3 regions of the Arthrobacter sp. N1 genome follow, and region 3 is predicted to be linked to each of the others. Evidence: riboswitches for the same ligand, from Rfam matches in the RefSeq annotation. Region 3 holds a riboswitch; each other region holds the start of a gene.
What was found. A riboswitch is a leader RNA that binds a small molecule or an ion and turns the genes downstream of it on or off. The one in region 3 is predicted to bind S-adenosylmethionine.
Positions count from the first base shown of each region.

Region 1: linked by a shared signal. The riboswitch ahead of NVV32_RS06655 (AmiS/UreI family transporter) and the one ahead of NVV32_RS03055 (LLM class flavin-dependent oxidoreductase) in region 3 are both predicted to bind S-adenosylmethionine.
Region 2: linked by a shared signal. The riboswitch ahead of sfnG (dimethylsulfone monooxygenase SfnG) and the one ahead of NVV32_RS03055 (LLM class flavin-dependent oxidoreductase) in region 3 are both predicted to bind S-adenosylmethionine.

Region 1 is NZ_CP102608.1:1,485,973-1,491,747, forward strand. Features, by position in the region: gene thrS (threonine--tRNA ligase) at 1-61, shown strand, start outside; gene NVV32_RS06635 (HIT family protein) at 61-696, shown strand; gene pgsA (phosphatidylinositol phosphate synthase) at 696-1,316, shown strand; gene NVV32_RS06645 (hypothetical protein) at 1,542-1,742, shown strand; gene NVV32_RS06650 (acyl-CoA dehydrogenase family protein) at 1,862-3,103, opposite strand; gene NVV32_RS06655 (AmiS/UreI family transporter) at 3,166-3,777, opposite strand; SAM riboswitch class IV at 3,813-3,926, opposite strand; gene NVV32_RS06660 (spore photoproduct lyase family protein) at 4,126-5,229, shown strand; gene pdxS (pyridoxal 5'-phosphate synthase lyase subunit PdxS) at 5,514-5,775, shown strand, end outside.
Region 2 is NZ_CP102608.1:315,815-321,589, forward strand. Features, by position in the region: gene NVV32_RS01570 (O-acetylhomoserine aminocarboxypropyltransferase/cysteine synthase family protein) at 1-1,022, opposite strand, end outside; gene sfnG (dimethylsulfone monooxygenase SfnG) at 1,022-2,188, opposite strand; SAM riboswitch class I at 2,194-2,297, opposite strand; gene NVV32_RS01580 (hypothetical protein) at 2,402-2,677, shown strand; cyclic di-AMP (ydaO/yuaA leader) riboswitch at 2,813-2,988, shown strand; gene NVV32_RS01585 (C40 family peptidase) at 2,992-3,882, shown strand; gene acs (acetate--CoA ligase) at 3,947-5,775, opposite strand, start outside.
Region 3 is NZ_CP102608.1:647,904-653,678, forward strand. Features, by position in the region: gene NVV32_RS03030 (alpha/beta fold hydrolase) at 1-96, opposite strand, end outside; gene NVV32_RS03035 (TetR/AcrR family transcriptional regulator) at 193-771, shown strand; gene NVV32_RS03040 (GNAT family N-acetyltransferase) at 772-1,065, opposite strand; gene NVV32_RS03045 (STAS/SEC14 domain-containing protein) at 1,147-1,506, opposite strand; gene NVV32_RS03050 (SDR family NAD(P)-dependent oxidoreductase) at 1,637-2,395, shown strand; SAM riboswitch class IV at 2,493-2,606, shown strand; gene NVV32_RS03055 (LLM class flavin-dependent oxidoreductase) at 2,643-4,031, shown strand; gene NVV32_RS03060 (methionine ABC transporter ATP-binding protein) at 4,169-5,212, shown strand; gene NVV32_RS03065 (methionine ABC transporter permease) at 5,209-5,775, shown strand, end outside.

The DNA of each region.
Region 1 (5,775 bases), 840 kb from region 3:
CGTGGAGGAGGCCGTCCGGCGGATCGTGGAGGCGGTCCGCAGCCGGGAGGCGACCGTCTGATGGCGGGGGCGGACGGAGTGGACAGGCCCGTGGAGGGCGCCGCACAGGGGTACCCGGGTGATGCCGCGGTGACCGACGGCTTCGAGCTGGCGGGTGTGCCGGACGCCTTCCAGCGCCTGTGGACCCCGCACCGCCTCGCGTACGTGAAGGGCGGCCAGGACCAGGTCGGCTCCGAGGAGAGGTGTCCCTTCTGCCGTGCCCCCCGGCTCAGCGACGAGGAGTCGCTGATCGTGCACCGCGGGACCCACGCGTTCGTCCTGCTCAACCTGTTCCCCTACAACGCCGGTCACCTGCTCGTGGTCCCGTACCGGCACGTGCCCGACTACACGGACATCGACGAGGCGGAGACGGCCGAGGTGGCAGCCCTGACCCAGACCGCCATGCGCGTGCTGCGCCGCGTCTCCCACCCGACAGGCTTCAATCTCGGGATGAACCAGGGGGCGACCGGCGGGGCCGGGATCGCCGCCCACCTCCACCAGCACGTGGTGCCGCGATGGGGTGGGGACGGCAACTTCCTGCCGATCATCGCGCAGACCAAGGCCATCACCCAGACCCTCGGCGAGGTCCGGGCGCAGGTCGCCGAGGCATGGCCCTCGCGTGGGGACGACGCCGCCCCGCCGGAACCGGGCTCCTGATGCTCAACAGGTACGCCCGGGGCTTCTTCACCCGGCTGTTCACCCCGCTGGCGCGGTTGCTGCTGCGCTGGGGTGTGACGCCTGACGCCGTCACCATCGCCGGCACCATCGGGGTGGCAGGCGGTGCGCTGGTGTTCTACCCCCTCGGACAGCTGTTCTGGGGGACCGTGGTCATCACGCTCTTCGTCTTCTCCGATGTCATCGATGGGATCATGGCACGCCTGAAGGGGCACGGCGGCTCCTGGGGCAGCTTCCTCGACTCGACGCTCGACCGCATCGCCGACGGCGCGCTGTTCACGGCGGTCGCCATCTGGTTCTTCACCGGCGGACAGAATCCCGCCATCGCCGTCGCCGCCCTCGCCTGCCTCGTGCTCGGCATGCTCGTGTCCTACGCGCGGGCCAAGGCGGAGTCCCTGGGCTTCACGGCCAACGTCGGGGTGGCGGAGCGGGCCGAGCGGCTCGTGTCGGTCCTCGTGGTCACCGGGCTGACGGGCCTCGGGTTGCCGGAGGTCGTCCTGTTCACCGTCCTCGTGATCCTGGCGCTGGCGAGCCTCGTCACGGTGTACCAGCGTGTCCGCGCCGTGCGGAGGCAGTCGCTCGAGGCGGCGTCGCCCTCCTGACCCCACGCCGACGGGCCCACGCAGCGCGTGGCCGGGCCGGTGAGCAGCTGAGCGTCCCCGCACCCGTGCACGGTTGTGCGCACGGGTGGTCCAGCCGCCGGGTCCTGGTGCCACCGTCGTCCCTTGCGCCCGGCACCGATGCGTCCCGTCCGTCCGGCACCGATGAGTACCGTGCGCCCGGACCGTCTAAGGGGCACCGATGCTCCACGACGGAAGGACGGCGTCATGCCACCCCTCGGATTCCTGCCCGCGGACCTGCACATCGTCTCGCAGGGCGATCTCCTCCTCCTGCAGGCCGGCGGCACTGCCCGTGACCACCGCACCGGGCCCGGCGCCGGGAGCCGCCGGTGCCCGCCCTGGCCCGACGAGGCGGTCGACCGCGTCCTGGACGAGCTCGAGCGCAGGGACGCCGCCGTGCTGCAGTGACCCCGCCGTGAGTCACTCCCTGCGTTGCCGCGTGACGGTGACGGACGTGACGGACGCGACGGACGCGACGGACGTGACGGACGCGACGGACGCGACGGACGCGCCGCAGTCCCTCGGCATCAGGCGCCCGGCGCCGGCGCGGACCCGATGGACCAGATCCGCGGTGGTACGGCGCCGTTGACCGAATGGTCACCGACGATCCTGGCCTTGAAGACCCAGGGGTTGTGGTTGGCGGCGGTGCGCGCGTTGCGCCAGTGGCGGTCGAGGTTCTTCGCCGTGCTCACGCCCGAGGCCGCGAGGGCGCCGAAGACGTCGGACGTAGCCCGCGTGGCGAGGGCGGACAGGATCACCTGGGCCTTCGCGGTCTCTAGCTCGGCGACGTCGTTGCGCCGCTCGTCCTCGGCCTCGTCATCGAGGAACGCGCCCTCGTAGGCGTGCTGCAGCGCCCGCGCGGCACGCTCGACCGTCGCCTCCGCCGCATACGCGGCCGCGGACACCTCCCCGACGACCTGCAGGATCTGGGGATCGGCCGCGAAGGATGGAGCATTCCCGTGGCTGAAGATCCGCGTCCTGGTCCGGACCTCGCGGGCGACGTCGTGCTCCGCGCCCTTGATGGTCCCGGCAAGGACCGCAAGCAGCACCGCCTGGTAGAACGCGGTCTGGTAGGCGAACCGGGTATCGAAGTCGATGACGTTCTCGGCGTCGACGCGTGCTGCGTCGAACGTCGACGTCCCGGAGCCGGTGGTCTGCTGGCCGAAGCCGTCCCAGTCGTCGGCGTGCGTGACCCCCGGCTGGTGGGCACTGACGACGGCGATCACCTTGACGCCGTTGTCGGTGCGCTGGGCGAAGGTGTCGATCCAGTCGGCGAAGATGCTGCCTGTGGAGTAGTACTTGGTGCCGCTGACGAGGAACCCCCCGGAGTCCGGATCGGGACTGACCTTGGTGATCACGTCGCCGATCGTGACGCCGCCCACCTCGGTCCAGGAGTTCCCGACCGTCTCGCCGTCGACGAACCGCCTGAGCCACGTCTCGCGGTGCGGGCCCGAGGAGACCAGCCGGTCCTCCACGAAGGCGAAGTGGCCACGCAGGGCCTGCGGGATGTTCGGGTCGGCCGCGGCGAGCTCGGTGAGCAGCCGGAACAGCTGGGGTAGGGAGGCGCCGAAACCGCCGGCGGCCACGGGGACCCGGAGGGCGCCGAAGCCCGCGTCGATCAGGGCACGGATCTCGGCGCGGGGGAGTTCGTGCTCACGGTCCCGCCGCGAGGCTCCGTCGGCGATCCTGGCGAAGAGCGGGCGGAAGCGGGCGGCGAGGAGCTCGTAGTCGGCATCGGCAGTGCGGGTGATGTTCGTGATGGTGGTCATGACGGACCTTTCGATGAAGGGATGCAGGGCGGACAGGGCGCGGGAGGGGTGTAGAGCGGTTGTCAGGCGTCGACGGCGACCGGCTGCGCGGCGATGACCGGTACGGGCCGGCCGCCGAGGGTGACGGCGACCGCGAAGAGGGCACCGAGGACCACGGCCGTCGCGATGACGGCCGTCGTCCCGCCCGGCCAGGCGCCGTTGAGGCCGAGCAGCGCGGGGACCACGGTGCTGATTGTGCCCACGAGGATCGCGCTCCAGCCGGTGACCCGCGTGAGGCGCTCCGCGCCGCGGGCGAGGAGCAGGAAGAACAGGGTCCAGAGCGCGGCCCAGCTGATCCAGAGCACCGAGCTCACAGGGTCCTCGCGGGCTGCCGTGCCGGCGAGGACGAGGGCGAGCACGGCGACGAAGCCGCAGAACCAGCCGACGCCGGCCGATCCGAGGCCTGCGACCGAGCCCAGCCCCACGTACAGGTAGGTCAGGCCGAACAGGACGATCCCGGCCGCCGATCCGGCGGCGCCGGGATCGGACGAGGCGACGAGCAGCGCCACGACCAGTTGCAGCAGGCCGATCGCGATGTTGAAGAAACCGGCGTCGCGCGGGGTCACGCGGCCGAGCAGGGAGACGCCGTTGATCAGCAGGGCGGCCCCGGAGAGCAGGAGGCAGATGTACGACATGGGTGTCCCGTCGTCAGGACGCGGACCAGGGGTGCGCGCCGTGCTTGCCCCGACGCGGGCTGCGCGGGGCCTGATCGTCACCTGGGGCACCCCGCCACGGAGGGGGTTGCCGTCCGACGAGCCAGGGCTTCGCGTCGGAACTCTTGATCTGTCCTCCGAGGCTAGGCCGTCCCACCGCCGGTGTGCCGGAATGCGTCGGAGCGTGACCCCCGATGACCTCCGATGACGCCCCGCAGCCTCACGTGGCAGACCGGGATGCTCGGTCCGCCTCGCCCCGGAGACCGGTGCCCGACACCCGTCGCCCGCGGAACATAAGCACCCTTCGCAGTGTTGTAGAAGGTGATGACGATGCCCCAGGAACAGGATCTGACCACGATCACCCCCACGCGCCTGTGGGTCCCGCGCCATGTGCTGATCACGCGTGCAGCCTCCGACCTGCCGCACACCGCGGAGATCGTCCGCCGCTGTGAGGCAGCCGGAGTGGAGGACATCCGCGTCCTCCCCGGTAACGCCCTGACGGGGCTCCGCGGCGCCACGGAACGGGAGACCTATGCGTCGGCGAAGAACACTTTGGCCGTCGTCGTCGCACCGCCCAGTGCGCTGAAGCCCCAGCCGATCCCCCCGAGTGCCGACTGGCGGATCGACCTCGCGAAGGGTTGTCCCGCCCACTGCCAGTACTGCTATCTGGCCGGCTCGCTCCAGGGTCCGCCGGTGACCCGCGTCTACGCGAACCTCGACGACGTCCTCGACGGGGTGCGCACGCACGCCGGCCGGGGTTCCGTGACCAGCGGCACCATCGAGCGAGGTGGCGAGGGCACCACCTTCGAGATGTCCTGCTACACCGATCCGCTCGGCATCGAGAACGTGACGGGCTCGCTCGCGGCGGCGATCTCCCGCGTGGGCTCGGGAGAATTCGGCGAGGACGTCCAGCTGAGGTTCACCACGAAGTTCGACGACGTCGGCGAGCTGGTGACGCTGGATCACGGCGGCCGGACACGGGTGCGCTTCTCGGTCAACGCCGCCGAGGTGGCCAACCGCTTCGAGGGCGGGACGGCCAGGATGCCCGCACGGCTCACGGCGCTCCGCGCGGTCGCGGCGGCAGGCTACCGTGTGGGCCTGACCATCGCCCCCATCATGCCCGTCCCCGGCTGGCGTGAGCAGTACGGCGCGTTGCTCGACGACGTCGCCGCTGCCCTCGACGGCATCGAGGACGTCGACCTCACGGCCGAGATCATCACGCACCGGTTCACGCCCGCCAGCAAGGAGGTGCTGCTCGGCTGGTACCCGCGGACGAAGCTCGAGATGGACGAGGACCTGCGGAGCCGGAAGCGCTCGAAGTTCGGCGGGATCAAGTACGTGTACCCGAAGCAGACGATGAGCGAGATGCGGACCTGGTTCGTCGACGAGCTCGAGCGGCGTGTCCCGGCGGCGCGCCTCCTCTACTGGACCTGATCGGGGCATCCGGGCGTATCCGCCCGGTCCGCTGAAATCCAGGTGCAAGCCCCGTGATAGGACCGCCCCTGGCCGAGCGCCACGGCCTGTCAGCACCCACCGCCCCCCTGGAAACGGGCGGGCCGGCAGCTCTCCCGGGGGCCGCCACGGCGGCCGGAACAGTGCCCCGGGCGTCGTATCATGAAGGGTCAGCTTTTTTCTACCTTGAGGGGCAAGTTGTGTCCACCGTTGAAGACAATTCGGCAACCACAGCACAGACCGGCGGGAGCCGGGTCAAGCGGGGTATGGCTGAAATGCTCAAGGGCGGCGTCATCATGGATGTCGTCACAGCCGATCAGGCCCGCATCGCCGAGGACGCCGGTGCAGTGGCCGTCATGGCGCTCGAGCGGGTTCCCGCGGACATCCGCGCCCAGGGCGGCGTGTCCCGGATGAGCGATCCCGACATGATCGACAGCATCATCGAGGCCGTCTCCATCCCGGTGATGGCCAAGGCACGCATCGGTCACTTCGTCGAGGCGCAGGTCCTGCAGTCGCTCGGCGTCGACT
Region 2 (5,775 bases), 330 kb from region 3:
GACCCCGGCCCCTGCGGGAGGTAGGTCCTCGCGCGCTCATGGTGCGGGTGGGTGGGCAGGCCTGCGTAGTTGACGTACTCCACGCGGGGATCGGCCTGGAGCCACTGCGCTACGGCGAGGGCGTTCTCGAGGTGCTCGTCGAGGCGCTGGGCGAGCGTCTCGACGCCCTGCAGGAGCTGGAAGGCCGACGTCGGCGAGAGGGACGGGCCGATGTCGCGGAGCTGCTCGGTGCGGAGCTTGGTGAGGAACCCGTACTCACCGAAGTTCGCCCACCACTGGATGTTGCCGTAGGAGGGCACCGGCTCGGTCATCATGGGGAACTTGCCGTTGCCCCAGTCGAACCGGCCGCTCTCGACGATCACGCCGCCGAGGGTGGTGCCGTGGCCGCCGATGAACTTGGTGGCCGAGTGGATGACGATGTCGGCGCCGTGCTCGATGGGCCGCACGAGGTAGGGGGTGCTCAGTGTGGAGTCGACGATGAAGGGGATGCCGGCGTCGTGCGCCACCTTCGCGAGTCCCGCGAGGTCGGAGATCTCACCGGACGGGTTCGCGATCACCTCGGCGTAGACGGCCTTCGTGTTCTCGCGGATGGCCGCTGCGTAGTCCGCCGGGTCGGTGCCCGGCACGAAGGTGGTCTCGATGCCGAAGCGGCGCAGCGTGACGTCGAGCTGGGTCACCGTCCCGCCGTACAACTGGGAGGCGGCGACGATGTGATCGCCCGCCTGGCACAGGGCCGCGAAGGTGATGAACTCGGCACTCATGCCCGACGCCGTCGCCACTGCGCCGATCCCGCCCTCGAGGGAGGCGATGCGCTCCTCGAAGGCCGCGACGGTGGGGTTGCCGATGCGCGAGTAGATGTTGCCGTACTTCTGCAGCGCGAAGAGGTTCGCGGCGTCGTTCGTGTCCTTGAACACGAAGGACGTGGTCTGGTAGATCGGGACGGCCCGCGCGCCGTGCGTCGCGTCGGGGGTTCCGCCGGCGTGGAGCGCACGCGTGCGGAAACCGAAGGAACGTTCTGCCATCAGACACCTGCCTTGCTGGGATGGGTTCCGGCGAGGGTCTCGTCCGGATCGAAGTCGACGCCGGCCCTGCGGGCCGCATCCGCCTCGAGCTCGCGCACGATCGGGAGGATGTCCGTCCCGAAGGCGGCGACCTCCTCCTGGAAGTGCAGGTAGCAGGTCAGGAAGAGGTTGACGCCGATCTTCTTGTACTCGACGATCCGCTCGGCGATCTGCTCCGGAGTGCCGATCAGCTGCGTCCGGAAGCCGTCGTTGTACTGGATGAGGTCCTCGAAGGAGGAATCGGCCCACATGCCCTTGCCGTCCTTCGTGGAGGCGCCCGCTTCCTGCACGGCGTCGCGGAAGCCCTCGACCGCGGGACGGTGGGCCTTGGCCACGATCTCACGGAGCGTGTCACGCGCCTCCTTCTCGGAGTCGCGGGCGATGACGAAGCCGTTCAGCCCGTACCGGGGACGGCGCCCGGCGGCGGTGGCCGAGGCCTGCACCCCGGCGATGTTCTCCCTGAAGCCGTCGAGGTCCTTCCCGTTCGAGAAGTACCAGTCGGCGACCCGGCCGGCAGTGGCCTGCGCCGCCGTCGAATTGCCGCCGAAGAAGACTTCCGGGTGCGGGCGGCCGGGGACGTCGACGGGCGGGGGGCTCAGTGTGAAGTCCGTGATGTCGTAGTACTTCCCCGACTGGCTGTAGCCCTGTTCGGTCCACAGGCCCCTGAGCACGCGGATGAACTCCTCCGTGCGGACATAGCGCTCGTCGTGCTCGAGCCACTCGAGGCCGAAGTTCACGAACTCGTCCTTCAGCCAGCCGGAGACGATGTTCACGGCCGCGCGGCCGTTCGAGATGTGGTCGGCCGTGATGATGAACTTGGCCAGCACGCCCGGGTGCCACATCCCGGGGTGGACGGCGGCGATCACCTTGAGTCTCTCGGTCGCGGCGAGGAGGGCGAGCGAGAAGCTCGTGGCCTCGTGCTGCTTGTCCGCGCCGTACGAGGCGGCGTACCGCGTCTGCGAGAGGGCGTACTCGAAACCGGCGTCCTCCGCGATCCGGGCGAGCTTGCGGTTGTAGTCGAAGTCCCAGCTGGTGCGCTGCTCGATGGTCGAGACCACGAGACCACCACTGACGTTGGGGACCCAGTAGGCGAACTTCAGGGGAGTGGACAGGTCGGCGACGCTCATGACTTCCTCCATCGTTCTGGCAGTAGCACCCTACTGTCCCCGTGGTGCACGGGGGCCAGGGTTGCTGCGGCGTCAATGAGCCAGATCTCTCGGCCGCTCGGGATGGTCAAGCACGAGTGTGACATCGGGGTCGCGACAATCCAAACAATGTGTCGTTCTGCGTGGTGCCGGATGTCAGGGCGGAGTCCTGGTCCGTACGCCTAGGGTTGGTGCATGGATCACGGCGGAACCGAGGAGTGGAGGGCTGCTACGCGCGAGCAGGAGCGCCTCCTGTGGAACACCCTGTGCTGGGTCGGTGCCGTCCTCACGCTCGTCCTGGGCGGCAGCATCGTGACGGCATCGAGTATCGGCGGGACATCCGTCGGAGTGTGGTTCTTCGTGCAGCAGTGCGGCCTGCTGATCCTCAGCGCGACGGGGACCGTGCTCGCCTTCCGCCGGTGGCGTTCCGCGGGATCGCGCCGGGAGCGCACGCCGCAGGGCGATCGGTGACCGGCGGGAAGGGCAGGATACGCCCCGTTACAGAAATGTGACAAACGCCCGGAGCGCTGGGTACTCTCAGTCGGTGCTCCCGTCCACGTGGGGCGCTCCCGCACGGATTGCCGAGCCCTGCCGCCGATCGGGATACGTCCGCATACACCGAAGGCAGGGACGGGGGAACCATCAGTTCCACCGGACGCGCAGGATCCCTGCACGCGTCCTCGGGGTTAAGTCGCACCGCACCGCCCACCGGCGGTGCCCGCGGCCGGGTGACTCCCATCCGAACCCGACAGCTCACCCCGCAGGCATGGGAGAGGTATAGAACCATGTCACGAATCACTTCACCGGCACGCCACCGCGCGGACGTCGACGGAAACCTCGCGCTGCAGGGCCTGTCCCGCGCCGCGAAGAGCGGAGCCACCGCCGTGGGCCGCCCGGTCGCCATCGTCGCCGTGACGTCGGGCCTCGCCCTCAGCGCCGTCGGCACCGCACACGCCGGCACCTACACCGCCGAGGGCACGACGGCTCAGACCGCCGCGGTCGCCCCCGCTGCCGCAGCAAGCGCCGCGGGCACCGCCCACACCGTCGCCGCCGGCGACACCCTGGGTGCCATCTCGGCCCGCTACGGCGTCGAGCTCACCACGGTCCTGACCGCCAACGGCCTCTCGCTCGCATCGGTCATCTTCCCCGGACAGACGATCGTCATCCCCGCCGCCGGTGCTGCTGTCGCGGCGCCGGCCCAGACGGTGTCCGCCCCGGTCGCCGCAGCACCAGCTGCTCCTGCCGTCCAGCAGGCCGCCGCAATCGCTCCGGCTCCGGCCGTGTCCACGGAAGCCGGATCGGGTGTCTACCTGGCCTCGGCAGCGATCACCCCGGTCGCCGCCGAGACCGCTCCCTCGGGCAACGCCGCGGGCGCCATCCTCGGCTCCGCCCGGGCGCAGCTCGCTGCCGGTGCCGTGCAGGACTGCACCGTGCTGGTCGAGAAGGCCCTGCGCGCGGCAGGTATCTCCGTCGGAGATCTCGGCCCCTCGCAGTTCTTCCAGTTCGGCGCCCAGGTGTCCACCCCCGCTCCCGGTGACCTCGTCATCACGGGCGGCCACGTGGCCGTCTACGTCGGCGGCGGCCAGGTCATCAGCAGCGGCATGAACGGCATCAACGCCACCATGCAGCACCCTCTCTCGGATCTTCCGGGAGCATCCTTCGTCCGGGTGGGCTAATACCGGACGGACCACGCACGGGAGACGGCAGGCGCTTGGACGGGGCGCCTGCCGTCTCCTTCGTTTAACCGCGGTGCAGACCTGTCGGAGTGGCGCCTCGGACGCTGAGGCGGAGGACGTCCTGGATCCCGGGGATGCACCCCTCGTTCTGCAGGGATGTCGTGTCCCCCAGCTCCGTGCCCTCGAAGAGCTGAGTGAGCAGGCGCCGCATGATCTTGCCGGAGCGCGTCTTCGGCACGTCCTCGACGACCACGACGGCCGAGGGGCGTGCGATCGGGCCGATCGCCTCGGCGACCTGGGCCCGCAGCGTCCCGGAGACGTCGATCGACGGATCGGTACCGGTGGCCAGCACCACGAAGGCCGCGATGGCATGGCCCGTCACCGGATGGGCGATCGGGCACACGCCCGCCTCGACGACGAGCGGGTGGGCGACGAGGGCCGACTCGATCTCGATCGTCGACAGCCGGTGACCGGACACGTTGATCACGTCGTCCACGCGCCCGAGGATCCAGGTGTCGCCGTCGTCGTCGTACCGCGCGCCGTCGCCGGCGAGGAACCACCCCTCGGCAGCGAACATCCGCCAGTAGGAGTCGAGGTAGCGCTGGGGATCGCCCCAGACGGTCCGGGCCATCGCAGGGCCGTGACGGTCGACGACGATCAGGCCCTGCTCGCCCGCCGGCACCGCCGCGCCGTGCCGGTCGACGATCCGCGTGGAGACCCCCGGCAGGGCCCGCGCCGCGCAGCCCGGCTTGAACGAGGAGTCCGTGGGGCTGGGGGAGAGGATCGTGGCGCCGGTCTCGGACTGCCACCACGTGTCGACGACGGGGAGCTCGTCGCGGCCGAGGTTCCGGCGGAACCAGCGCCAGGCTTCGGGGTTCACGGCCTCGCCGACCGTCCCGAGGACGCGGAGGCTCGAGAGGTCCCAGGTGGACGGGACACCGTCCGGGAACCAGCCCATGAGGGAACGGACCAGGGTGGGCGCCGTGTAGTAGCTCGTCACGCCGTAGCGTTCGATGATCTCGAAGTGGCGGCCGGGGTGGGGCGTGTCGGGTGTGCCTTCGAAGATCACCTGCGTGGCGCCGTTGGAGAGCGGACCGTAGATCTCGTAGGTGTGTGCCGTCACCCAGGCGAGATCGGCGGTGCACCAGTGCACGTCGTCGTCGCGCTGCGCCGGATCGGGGTGGCTGAACAGGTGCTCGAAGCTCCACGACGCCTGCGTGAGGTAACCGCCCGCGGTGTGGACCAGACCCTTCGGCCTGCCCGTGGTCCCCGAGGTGTACATGATGAACAGGGGCGTCTCGGCGTCGAACGCCTCCGGCTCGTGGTCGCTGGGCGCGGCGTCGACGGCGTCGTGCCACCAGACGTCGCGGCCGTCCGTCCACGGGACGTCCGAGCCGGTGCGCCGGATCACGAGGACGTGCTCGATGCTGCTGCTGCCCGCCACGGCGGCGTCCGCGTTCGCCTTGACCGGCACGGCCGTTCCGCGGCGGTACTGGCCGTCCGTGGTGACGAGGAGTCTGGCTCCGGTGTCCTCCACGCGGAAGCGCAGCGCCTCGGCGGAGAACCCGCCGAAGACGAGCGAGTGGACCGCGCCGATCCGCGCGCACGCGAGGGTGATGACGACGGTCTCGACGAGGACCGGGAGATACACGACCACGCGGTCGCCCTTCCCGATCCCGAGGGCGAGCAGCGCATTCGCCGCACGGCACACCTCGTCCTGCAGGTCCGCGTAGGTCACCGTCCGGCGGTCACCGGGTTCACCCTCGAAGTGCAGGGCCACGCGGTCCCCGCGACCGGCACGGACATGCCGGTCCGCGCAGTTGACGGCGACGTTCAGAGTTCCGCCGGCGAACCATTCGATGACGGGGACGCTCAGCGTCCCGTCCGCCCGGG
Region 3 (5,775 bases):
GCCGTGGATGAGGACGACCGGCTGGCCTGCGCCGTGGTCCTCGTAGTAGAGGTGGAGGTCCGTGCTGTTCTCGGTGCCGACCTTGATGAAACCCATGATCCGATCCCTTTCCTCGAGCGGTGAGAACGGTCGTTCTCTCCTGCTGCTCACAGCGTATAGAACGATCGTTCTCAAAACAAGTAGAATGGCTGGATGACTTCTGACGACGTGCGGACGCGCATCATCGCGACCGCCGATGACCTCTACAACGCGCGCGGCATCCAGTCCGTCGGCATGGACGAACTGCGGACGGCCGCCGGGGTCTCGCTCAAGAAGCTCTACCAGGAGTTCCCCTCGAAGAGCAGCATCGTCATGGCCGTCCTCGAGCGGTGGCACGCGTCATGGACCGAAGGGCTGGACGCGCGGGTACGGCAGGCCGATGCACCGCGGGACCGGCTGCTGGCGATGTTCGACTACCTCGCCGAGTGGTTCGGGCAGGACTCGTTCCGCGGCTGCGGCTTCATCAACAGCTTCGCGGAGCTGGGTGCCGTGAGCCCCGACGTCGCCGAGTACGCCCGCAAGCACAAGGAGTCCTTCCAGGTCTACGTCGGCCACCTGGCAGCGGACGCGGGAGCGCCGTCGGATCTCGCCCCGCAGCTGTCGATCCTGGCCGAGGGTGCACAGACGACGGCGGCGATCGCCCGCACCTCCGACGCCGCCGGCCATGCACGGAGGGCTGCCGAGGTGCTCGTCGACGCTGCGCTCATGCGCCCGTCACGTCGTGCCGGCTGATCAGCCGACCAGGTCGCGGTACTCGGGGTGGTCGTCGATGAACGCCGCGACGAACTCGCACTCGGGCACCACCGTCAGGCGCCGGTCCCGTGCGTCGTCGAGCGCGTGGCGGATCAGGGTGCTGCCGACGCCACGGCCCTCCAGGTCCTCGTCGACCACGGTGTGCGTGAAGACGATGGTGTCATCGGAGAGCTCGTAGGCGGCGATGCCCGCCGGATCGCCGTCGAGTGCTGCCTCGTAACGGCTCTTCGCCTTGTTGTCGGTGACGGCCACGTCTGGATGCTCGCTGCTCATGGAGTCACTCTGGCACCCGCGCCGACAGGCGGTCAACGACACGACGCTGGGCGTGCGCGGCTCCTCCCCTGGCTCCGGGAGCTAGGCCGGAGCGTGCGACGAGCTCGATTCGAGGAGCCAGGCGACGGCGTCGGTCTCCGAGGTGAAGTACCGGGTCGCGGTGGGGGAGCGGTGGGAGAAGCCCGACATCACTTCGTCCACGACGTCCTGGCCGACCAGCGCCACCCTGGAGAATCCGCGGTAGCTGCTCATCCCGATCCGGGCCTCGGGCGTGATGCCCGTGATTCCGTGCATGTGGACGAGGAGCGGCAGGGCCGTCGGTCCGTGGAACTCGGCGAGGGCCGCGGCCGCGGCGACGGCGTACGGGTGGGTGATCTCGACACCGCGTCGCCAGCGCAGTCTCAGGATCCCGCGGTCGAAGTTCGCGGTGAACGGGTCCATCGAAGTCCTTCGATCGGCGGCTGGGGGCATTGATCAGCCAGCGTAGCAAGACGCACCCCCGGATCGCTTCGACCGTCCACAGGTGCCCATTCCGCCGTACGGGGGCCGTGCAGGTTGTAGCCTCCTGTCCATGACACTGAGCATTCTGGTGACCGGGGCCAGTCGAGGTATCGGCGCAGCCATCGCCCTGGACCTGTCCGGGCGGGGGCACCGCATCGCCGTGCACGCGGGGCGGGACACGGCGGCGGCGGAGGCCGTCCGGGACGGACTCCCCGGAGCGGGTCACACCGTCGTGGTCGGCGATGTCGGTGATCCTGACGCCTGCCGGCGCATCGTCGACAGTGCCGTCGACTCCCTCGGCGGAATCGACGTGCTGGTCAACAACGCGGGCATCTTCGAGGCGCATCCCGTCGACGGCACGTCCTTCGAGGAATGGCAACAGGCCTGGCGCCGCACCCTCGACGTGAACCTGCTCGGTCCGGCGAACCTCGCGTGGCTCGTGGCGCAGCACCTCGTCGGACGCCCCGCAGGTCCGGAGGGCGGGCGCCTCATCAGCGTCGGGTCCCGGGGCGCCTACCGCGGTGAACCCGCCACGCCCGCGTACGGTGCGAGCAAGGCGGGGCTGCACGCACTGACGCAGTCGCTCGCCGTCGCCCTCGCGCCGCACGGGATCCTCGCCGCCGCCGTCGCGCCAGGCTTCGTCGAGACCGACATGGGCAGGACCGTCCTCGACGGTCCGGGCGGGGACGCGGTGCGCGCGCAGAGCCCGTTCAACCGCGTGGCGACGCCGGAGGACATCGCCCGGACGGTGGGCTGGCTCGCCACCGACGCGCCGCTCTGGGTCAGCGGGACCGTGGTGGACGCCAACGGGGCGTCCTACCTGAGGTGAGGCCGGCCCGGCGGGCCGTCCACCACATTGCCTCGTGACGTTCTGTGACGACGGCCGATGGACGCCTGCAGGGCCTCGCCCTTAGGCTCGGGAGCAGAATCAAGAGTTCCAACGCAAAACCCTGGTTTGTTGGACGGCAACCCTCTCGCTGTAGCGGGGTGCCCCAGGTGAGGATTCGGCCCGTCATGCACCGTGCGGGCAAGTATGGCGCTTCCTTCCGGCAGTGCCCCGGACACGAGGATCCTTCATGACCTCTGCACCCCGCCGTATCCGCTTCAATGCCTTCGACATGAACTGCGGGGGCCACCAGTCGCCCGGTCTCTGGCGGCACCCTGAGGACCAGTCCTGGCGCTACAAGGACCTGCGCTACTGGGCGGACCTCGCGCAGACCCTGGAGAAGGGCCTGTTCGACGGCATCTTCATCGCGGACGTCCTCGGCACCTACGACGTCTTCGGCGGCTCCAACGAGGCGACCCTGCGCCAGGGGACGCAGACGCCGGTCAACGACCCTTTCCTGCTCGTCTCCGCGATGGCCCTCGTCACGGAACACCTCGGCTTCGGCGTCACGGCCGGCACTGCCTACGAGCACCCGTACCCCTTCGCGCGGCGCCTCTCCACCCTCGACCACCTGACCGACGGCCGCGTGGGCTGGAACGTCGTCACCGGCTACCTACCCTCCGCGGCCCGCAACATGGGCCACGAGGACCAGCTGGAGCACGACCAGCGCTACGACCACGCCGACGAATACCTCGAGGTGCTCTACAAGCTCCTCGAAGGCTCCTGGGAGGACGACGCCGTGGTCCGGGATCGTAGGACCGGCGTCTTCACCGATCCGGCGAAGGTCCACGAGATCCAGCACGACGGCACGTTCTTCACCGTTCCCGGCATCCACCTCAGCGAACCGTCGCCCCAGCGCACCCCCGTCATCTACCAGGCGGGGGCCTCCCCGCGGGGTATCGCCTTCGCGGCAGGCAACGCGGAAGCGGTCTTCGTCGGCTCGCCCACGAAGGCCCTCCTGAAGGACGCCGTCCACAGGATCCGCGACGCCGTCGAGGCCGAGGGGCGCGACCGCTACTCCGTACGCATCTACACGATGCTGACCGTCATCACGGACGAGACCGAGGAGAAGGCGCACGCCAAGCACGCCGACTACCAGCAGTACGTCAGCTACGAGGGCGCGCTCGTCCTGCTCTCCGGCTGGCTGGGCATCGACCTCAGCGTCTACGACCCCGACGAGCCGATCGGCACTGTGCAGTCCAATGCCATCCAGTCCGCGGTGGCGAACTTCCAGAAAGTGAACGACGACGGCCTCCCCTGGACCGTCCGCGACATCGCCGCGTGGGCCGGTATCGGCGGGCTGGGGCCGAGGGTCGTCGGGTCCGGCGCGCAGGTGGCCGACGAGCTGCAGTCCTGGGTCGAGGAGACGGACGTGGACGGGTTCAACCTCGCCTACGCCATCACGCCGGGCTCCTTCGAGGATGTCATCACCCATGTGGTGCCCGAGCTGCAGAAGCGCGGCGCGTATCCGACGGCCTACGCGGAGGGGACGCTCCGCCAGAAGCTGTTCGGCAAGGGTGACCGGCTTCCCGCCGAGCACCGCGGTGCAGGCTACCGGCTCCAGCCCGCCCGCCCCTGACGCACCCGTCCCGCCGCACCTCCGCGACACCCCGCTCCCGCTCGCCCCTGGCGCACCCGTCCGACCGCACATCCACGGCGCCCGCGACGCTTGCACTCCAGCCCATCCCGACCCGCTCGACCTTCCCGAGGAACCCCATGATCTCGCTGAGACACCTGACCAAGACCTACGGCCGCGGCGACGCCGCCGTCACCGTGCTCGACCACCTCGACTTCGAGGTGCCCACCGGGCGGATCGCCGCCGTGGTCGGCCCGAGCGGTGCCGGCAAGAGCACCCTCGCGCAGTGCATCAACCTCCTCGAACGCCCCACGTCGGGGTCCGTCGTCGTGAACGGTGAGGACCTCTCCGGCCTGCCCGAGAAGCGCCTCCGCGACGCCCGGCGCCGGATCGGCACCGTCTTCCAGTCCTCGAGCCTGCTCAGCCGCCGCACGGCCGCCGAGAACATCGCCCTGCCCCTCGACTTCCTCGGAGTGACTCCGCAGGAGACGAGGAGCCGGGTCGGTGAACTGCTGGAGCGCGTGGGACTCACCGACAAGGCGGGCCACTACCCGTTCCAGCTCTCCGGCGGGCAGGCCCAGCGCGTCGGCATCGCCCGGGCGCTCGCGCTGCGTCCCTCCATCCTCCTGGCCGACGAAGCCACGTCCGGGCTGGACCCGGACACCACGCGCTCCGTCGTCGGACTCGTCCGCGAACTGCGCGACGACCTCGATCTCACGGTCGTGTTCATCACCCACGAGATGGACACGGTGCGGCAGGTCGCCGATACCGTCGCCCGGCTCGACCACGGGAGAATCGTAGAGCAGGGCAGCCTCGTGAACCTGCTGACCTCGCACGGCTCCCGCCTCGGGCGCTCGCTGCAGCCCCGTCGCGGCCACGCGGGACCGGAAGCCGGCACGCGGACCTGGTTCGTCACCTACGATTCCACCACCGTGCCCGGCGACTGGATCCAGCGCGTGACCGCCGACCTCGGCGCGAGCGTGCACCTCCTGGGGGCGTCGGTCGAGACCGTGCACGGCGTCAACACGGGCAGTGCGACGCTCGGCATCGGAACGGACGACGACGCCCGCGTCGTGGCGGCGCTCGCCCGGTGCGGACTGAGCGGCACTCCCGACCACTCCGCCGCATCCTTCGGTCCGACCGACGAGCGGATCCTCGCCGGAGCCCTCGAGGACGCGGCATGAGCGCCGTCGTCCTGCCGCGCGCCGACGTCCCCCTCGGGGACCTGCCCGCCCTCCTGCTCCCCGCCTACGGGCAGACCGTCACCATGGTGGGCATCGTCATGGCCGTGGTCCTCGTGATCGGGACCCCCCTCGGTGTGCTGCTCCACAACGCGGCTCCCGGCGGGCTCCACGAGCGCCCGGCACTGCACACCCTGCTCAGCTGGATCATCAGCATCGGCCGGTCGCTGCCCTTCCTCATCCTCATGGCGGCGATCGTGCCGTTCACGCGCTTCGTCACGGGTACGAACATCGGCATCGCCGCAGCGGTCGTGCCGATGTCGCTCGCGGGCATCGCCTTCTTCACGCGTATCGTCGAGAACGCCCTGCGCTCGGTGCCGCCGTCCATCATTCAGGTGGCACGGGCCGCGGGCGGGTCCCACCTCCAGATCATGCGGTCCGCGCAGTTCGGGGAGGCCGTCCCCGCGGTGATCGGCGGCCTCACCATCCAGGTGATCGCGATGATCGAGTACTCGGCCATCGCGGGCACCATCGGTGCCGGGGGCATCGGCTACGTCGCCGTCACC